2 regions of the Alteromonas sp. RW2A1 genome follow, and region 1 is predicted to be linked to the other one. Evidence: predicted binding sites of a transcription regulator. Region 1 holds the regulator's gene; the other holds the start of a gene.
The links. The regulator sigma-54, encoded in region 1, starts transcription at its own class of promoters, with help from an activator protein. The targets are predictions, from matches to a motif close to GTTGGCACGNNNNTNGNNT.

Region 1 (3,466 bases):
TGCAAAGCGCACTATTTCACTGAGCGGCAACGCTGAATTACGGCAAGATAGCAGCCAAGTAAAGGGCGATAACATTACCTTTGATATGATAACTGAACAGTTATTAGCAACTGGCGGCAATCAAGAAGATGGTAAAGGTCGCGTTACCACGGTATTTACGCCAGAGTCTATTAGAAAAGTCAAAAAAGACGATTCGAATAGTGATGATGGCAGTGATAATGACACAGACAAAAGCAAAGACGGTAAAGGCAAGCAACAGTAATGGCTACTCTTAGTGCAAAAAACCTTGCTAAGGCATACAAATCCCGCCAAGTTGTGATTGATGTTAGTCTGTCAGTCTCTACAGGGCAGATTGTTGGGCTGTTAGGCCCAAATGGCGCGGGAAAAACGACAACGTTTTATATGATTGTCGGTCTGGTGCCGTCAGACAAAGGGCAGATATTAATAGACGATAAAGAATTAACGCATCAGCCCATGCACGAACGCGCTCGCGGTGGAATTGGTTATTTACCTCAAGAAGCGTCTATATTTAGAAAACTGACTGTGCATGAAAATATCATGGCTATTTTGCAAACCCGAAAGGATTTGAACTCTCAGCAACAGGAAGAAGAAGCTGACGCACTACTTGATGAATTCAATATCAACCATATACGTAATAGTGTGGGTATGAGCCTTTCCGGTGGAGAACGTCGCAGGGTAGAAATAGCAAGAGCACTTGCGGCTAAACCCGAATTTATTTTGCTCGATGAGCCCTTTGCTGGTGTTGATCCAATATCAGTTAATGATATAAAGAAGATAATACAGCACCTTCGCGACAGAGGAATAGGCATCCTCATCACCGACCACAATGTGAGAGAAACATTGGATGTCTGTGAAAAAGCGTACATTGTGAGTCATGGCGAACTTATTGCGCAAGGAACGGCGGAACAGGTTTTAAGTAATCAAAAAGTAAGGGATGTATACCTAGGCGAACAATTCAGGCTATAGTTATTATATGTAACCTAATTGTCATTTTTCTCAAGCGCTCTGGTACATTCACTGAAGAGCATAAATATAAGACGTAGATGAAACCATCTTTACAGTTAAAATTTAGTCAACAACTAACAATGACTCCCCAGCTGCAGCAAGCTATTAAGCTGCTTCAGCTGTCTACACTCGACCTTCAGCAAGAGATACAGGAGGCGTTAGACTCAAACCCTCTTTTAGAAGTTGAAGAAGGTAGCGACGAGCCTCAAGCTGAAAAAAACAACATCGATAATGATGATAGCGCTGGCGAGGCCACTGCTTCGGCATCTAGCGACACTATCGAATCTGGTGATGCTCTAGAAAAAAACGACCTTCCTGATGAACTGCCCATCGATAGTACGTGGGACGAATATTATTCTGCATCTTCCGCACCTGCCCCCGGCCCATCAAACAACGATGATGACCAAATTTTCCAGGGTGAAACCACAGAAGATATTCAAGCCCATTTATTATGGCAAATGCGTCTCACTCCTTTCTCTGATACCGACAGAGCGATTGCCATTGCCATTATCGACTCTATTGATGAATCGGGTTACCTCACGGCAACGTTAGACGAAATATTAGAAGCCGTTAATTTTGAAGATATTGAAACCGAAAATGTTGAAGAAGAGATAGAGTTAGACGAAGTGGAGTGCGTGCTAAAACGTATTCAAATGTTCGATCCCATTGGCTCTGGTTCGCGCACTCCACAGGAGTGTCTGATGGTTCAACTTCGTCAGTTTGCCGACGATACCCCTTGGTTGGAAGAGGCAAAAAGACTGATAGAGGACTATTCGGATTTGCTTAGCAGCAAAGACTACAGAACCTTAATGCGTAAGAGTCGTTTGAAAGAAGACGAACTTCGCGAGGCAATGCGTTTGCTTCAAACCTTGAATCCTCGCCCAGGTAGTGCTTTAGTTACTAAAGAGCCTGAGTATGTTATCCCCGATGTATCGGTAGCAAAGAAAAACGGTCGCTGGACTGTAGAACTGAATCCAGACAGCTTACCTAAACTGGGTGTAAACCAGCAGTATGCAGCGATGAGTAGAAAAGCGAAAAATAGTAGCGATTCACAGTTCATACGCTCTCATATGCAAGAAGCCAAATGGTTTATAAAAAGCTTAGAGTCGAGAAACGATACATTAATGAAAGTGGCTAACTGTATTGTTCAGCAACAAATGGGATTTTTTGAGCACGGCCCCGAAATGATGAAACCAATGGTTCTCAATGATGTCGCAGAAATGGTAGACATGCATGAATCGACAATTTCACGGGTTACTACTCAAAAATACATGCATACTCCACGAGGAATTTACGAGTTAAAATATTTTTTCTCCAGCCACGTGGCAACGGAATCAGGCGGCGAGTGTTCATCTACCGCTATCCGTGCGTTAATAAAGAAATTGGTTGCAGCAGAAACGCCTAGCAAACCATTAAGCGATAGCAAGATTGCTTTATTGTTGGCAGAGCAAGGCATAAAAGTCGCTCGGCGGACAATAGCAAAATACCGGGAGTCTTTATCGATACCCCCGTCTAACCAACGCAAAAGCCTTATTTAAAGGCGCTATATTAAAAGGAAGACGAAATATGCAAATCAACCTAACTGGTCATCATGTCGAAATCACCGACTCTTTGCGTAATTATGTCGATACGAAGTTCAGCAAACTTGAGCGGCACTTTGATCACATTTCTAATGTCCATGTCATCCTCAACGTAGAAAAAATAAATCAAAAAGCCGAAGCCACTATGCACCTTAGCGGTGCTGAAGTGTTTGCATCCTCAGAAAATACTGATATGTATGCAGCGATTGACAGCATGGTGGATAAGCTCGACCGGCAGGTAATCAAGCATAAGGAAAAACTGAAAAAACATTAATAGATAATTAAGCATGGACATTAAAGCCATCGTAAGCCTGGACCGCACCGAGTGTGCGGTTCAGTGCAATAGTAAGAAACGAATCTTAGAAATTATTTCTGATATAGCAGCGCAGGGTAATGAGAATATAGATCAAGTCACTGTGCTAAACAGTTTACTGGCTCGGGAGCGAGTAGGCAGTACAGGAATAGGCAACGGCATTGCGCTTCCACACGGCCGCTTGGCAGGATTAGAGCAAGTAATGGCGATTGTTGTAACCTGTATACCTGCAATCAACTTCGATGCTATTGATGAAAAGCCTGTCGACATATTTTTTGCGTTACTGGTACCTGAAGAACAAACTCAAGGCCATTTGCAAACGCTGGCTACTGTTGCAGGTAAACTTAATGATAAAGATACGGTGAAAGCCATACGCAGAGCCAAAACGAACGAAGATATCATCTCTGCTCTTGGCGTATAAATTGACGCAGCACGGAGAAGCATCGCGCTCTTTGTTGCTGCTCTTTTCTGGAATATGCGCTTAATTGAAAAATCATTTTTGAATTAGCTTTTGGCACATAAAAAAATTTTAGGGAGAATTATCGGT
Region 2 (3,466 bases), 1.4 Mb from region 1:
TAAATGCACACGATGGCTCAATACACATTTGCGATGCGGAAAATGGGGGCGCATGTTTCAGCATCAGTTTGCCCTGCCAGCCTTCATCGGGCGGTAAGTTATCAGAAAATGCTGAGCTTGGAAGAAAAAGTACTGTGATGACGAATGTCGCGTAATAAAACGGGAGAACTCCAATGTCTAAAACTACTATTTTAATTGTTGAAGATGACGCAGGTCTTCGCGAAGCGCTCCTCGATACGCTATTGCTTGGCGATTACGACGTCATAGATGCCGATTGTGCGGAGTCTGCACTTATGATCCTTTCCGCTAGAAATGTAGACTTGGTGGTGAGTGATATTCAAATGGGTGAAATGAGCGGTCTTACTCTGCTAAAGAGCATTAAGGCAAAGTATCCAAGTATGCCAGTGCTACTAATGACAGCGTACGCCACAATCGATGATGCGGTGCAGGCCATGAGAGATGGCGCTACAGATTACCTATCGAAACCTTTTGCACCGGAAGTGTTGCTGAATTTAGTGGGGCGTTATGCACCTGCACAAAAAATAGAGTCGCGCACACCAATTGTTGCAGATCCCTCTAGTATCAAGCTTCTTGAGCTATCTCGTAAGGTAGCAAAATCAGAGGCCACCGTTATGGTACTTGGGCCTAGTGGCTCAGGAAAAGAGGTGATATCACGCTACATACACGATCAGTCAAATCGCAGTGAGTCGCCTTTTGTCGCTATTAACTGTGCCGCTATCCCTGAAAATATGCTTGAAGCAACCTTGTTCGGTTATGAAAAAGGTGCATTTACCGGCGCTGTACAAGCCTGTCCTGGAAAATTCGAACAAGCGCAAGACGGCACATTACTTCTCGATGAAATCACAGAAATGGATTTAGCTCTGCAGGCCAAGCTGCTACGGGTATTGCAAGAGCGAGAGGTAGAGCGATTGGGCGGTCGAAAAACAGTAAAACTGAATGTGCGAGTTATTGCAACGAGTAACCGAGATTTACGTAAAGCGGTTGATAATGGTGAATTCAGAGAAGATTTATACTATCGACTTAACGTGTTTCCTATTGAATGGCGTCCGCTAGCGCAGCGTCCAGGCGATATCGTGCCACTTGCTGAGCACCTCATTCAGCGCCATGCAAGTCAGCAAGGACTGGGTAACATAAGGTTGAGTGCAGCAGGGCGAAGCAAGTTGTCTCAATATCAATGGCCTGGAAACGTACGTGAGCTTGAAAATGTTGTACAACGAGCGCTTATTTTGTGCGAGAACGGTGAAATTGATTCAAGTGATTTGATGATTGATGAAAGCGAAGCACTGTCAACAGACACGAATAGTGCTATTGAGCAAAATGAGGATAGCCACCTCGGCTCAGAGTTGCGCTATCAAGAGCACCAGATAATTTTGGATACGCTAGCGTCCTGCAACGGCAAACGAAAAGATGTAGCAGAAAAGTTAGGAATTAGCCCAAGGACACTTCGTTATAAGCTTGCTCGTATGCGCGACGACGGCATCGAGGTCCCAGCATAACATTAGGGTGCCAGCCTAACGTTAGAAAGATTATTTACTCAAAAGCCACCGTCATATCGGCTTAACAATTTAGGTACACTAACCGTCATCAACATAACTTTTTGATGACGGTTTTTTTGTTGTCTTCAGTAACTGCACATATCACTCTCAGCCGCCATTATTTTGGCTCTCTGCTCTTATTCTTTGCAACTATCTGATTTTATTTGTTTTTACAAGTTGGCAAGCCCTTTGCAAAACCTTCTTTATATAATGAACATGTGACCAAAAGTTGTCGCAACGCACTGATTCTTAGGAGTGGTTATGGACGTTAAAGCCAACAGTTTGTATCAAGAAATGCAAAATATGATTGGGCAAACTCGTCTTCCAGTAAACGAGCTGCAACCAACTAACGAAGTCAATACATCGGCAAGCGAATTTTCTACCTTGCTAAAAAATGCAGTAGATGGCGTAAATAGCATGCAGCTGGAATCAAAAAATATGACGCAAAGGTTCGAAATGGGCGATCCTAACCTGAGTCTTGCAGATGTTATGCTGGCGAAAGAGAAATCAGGTATTGCCTTTGAGGCAACGGTTCAGGTGCGCAATAAAGTGCTTGAAGCATACAAAACAATAATGAATATGCCGGTTTAGGTGGAGTAGGTTATGGCTGAGGCTACAGGCACAAATTTATCTGTTCCAGATCAAGGCATTGGAATGGACAGCGAGCCGGAAAATAAATCTGGCTTTATGGATACACTAGGTAGCGCAGACATGATGCGCCAGATGGCGCTGGTTGTTGTGTTAGTTATCTGTGTGGCCATTGCTATCTTTATTCTAATCTGGTCACAAGAAGCGGATTATCGTCCTCTTGCAAAAATGGAAACTCAGGAGCTGATTGAAACTCTTGATTATATGGATGCAAATCAAATTGAATACAAGCTCGAAGGTAACACCATTTACGTGAGAGCCGACGAATTTCAAAACATCAAACTTGGAATGACACGTCAAGGCTTAAATAACCCTACCGAAACTGGTACCGACATTATCATGCAAGATATGGGGTTTGGTGTCAGTCAGCGGGTTGAAATGGAAAGACTAAAACATGCCCGCGAACAGCAAATAGCATCCACAATTCAAGATATGGCAAGCATTCAAAAAGTACGTGTATTACTTGCGATGCCTAAAGAAAATGTTTTTGCTCGCAGAGAGAAAAAAGCCTCTGCAACCGTGGTTCTTACTGCGAAACGGGGCTCTGTGATAACCGGCGAAGAAGTGGATGCCGTTGTTGATATTGTTGCGTCTGCGGTACAAAATTTAGATCCATCAAAAGTCACAGTTACAGACAGCAATGGTCGTTTACTTAACTCGGGCTCACAAGATTCATTAAGTGCAAGAGCGCGTAAAGAATACGAAATTGAACGCCAACGAGAGCAAGAGTATTTAGAAAAGATTGATGCCATTCTTATTCCTGTACTAGGAATTGGTAATTACACTGCCCAAGCAGATGTTTCAATGGATTTCACTGCTATGGAGCAAACACAGCGCAGCTACAATCCAGACTTGCCAGCAGTTCGCAGTGAAATGATTGTAGAAGAAAACAGCGTTGGCGGCGGTGTTGGTGGTATTCCAGGCGCACTGTCAAATCAGCCACCGTTAGACTCAAATATTCCTGAGAACGCTACAGGCGGCGCAGCTCAGCAAACAATGCCGGGCAGAACGGCAAAAGAGTCAACACGAAACTATGAACTTGATACCACAATCAGCCACACTAAAAAGCAGTCTGGCGTTATTCGTAGGTTAAGCGTCTCTGTTGCTGTCGATTACACGCAAGTAGCAGGCGAGGACGGCACTATGGTTCCTGCGCCACGTAAGCAGGAAGAAATTTTGAATATTCGCCGCCTCTTGCAAGGTGGTGTGGGCTTTGATGTCACTCGCGGAGACTCTCTAGAAGTTGTTAGCGTGCCCTTTAT

Region 2: a site for sigma-54 is predicted at 1,733-1,751, ahead of fliE (flagellar hook-basal body complex protein FliE). Genes of this name have one in related genera too.

Annotation. Positions count from the first base shown of each region.
Region 1 covers NZ_CP018031.1:836,887-840,352, reverse strand. Annotated here, with positions in the region: gene lptA (lipopolysaccharide transport periplasmic protein LptA) at 1-262, shown strand, start outside; gene lptB (LPS export ABC transporter ATP-binding protein) at 262-987, shown strand; gene BM528_RS03770 (RNA polymerase factor sigma-54) at 1,065-2,564, shown strand; gene hpf (ribosome hibernation promoting factor) at 2,593-2,880, shown strand; gene BM528_RS03760 (PTS sugar transporter subunit IIA) at 2,894-3,340, shown strand; gene rapZ (RNase adapter RapZ) at 3,465-3,466, shown strand, end outside.
Region 2 covers NZ_CP018031.1:2,200,312-2,203,777, reverse strand. Annotated here, with positions in the region: gene BM528_RS09955 (sensor histidine kinase) at 1-155, shown strand, start outside; gene BM528_RS09950 (sigma-54-dependent transcriptional regulator) at 174-1,517, shown strand; gene fliE (flagellar hook-basal body complex protein FliE) at 1,818-2,147, shown strand; gene fliF (flagellar basal-body MS-ring/collar protein FliF) at 2,160-3,466, shown strand, end outside.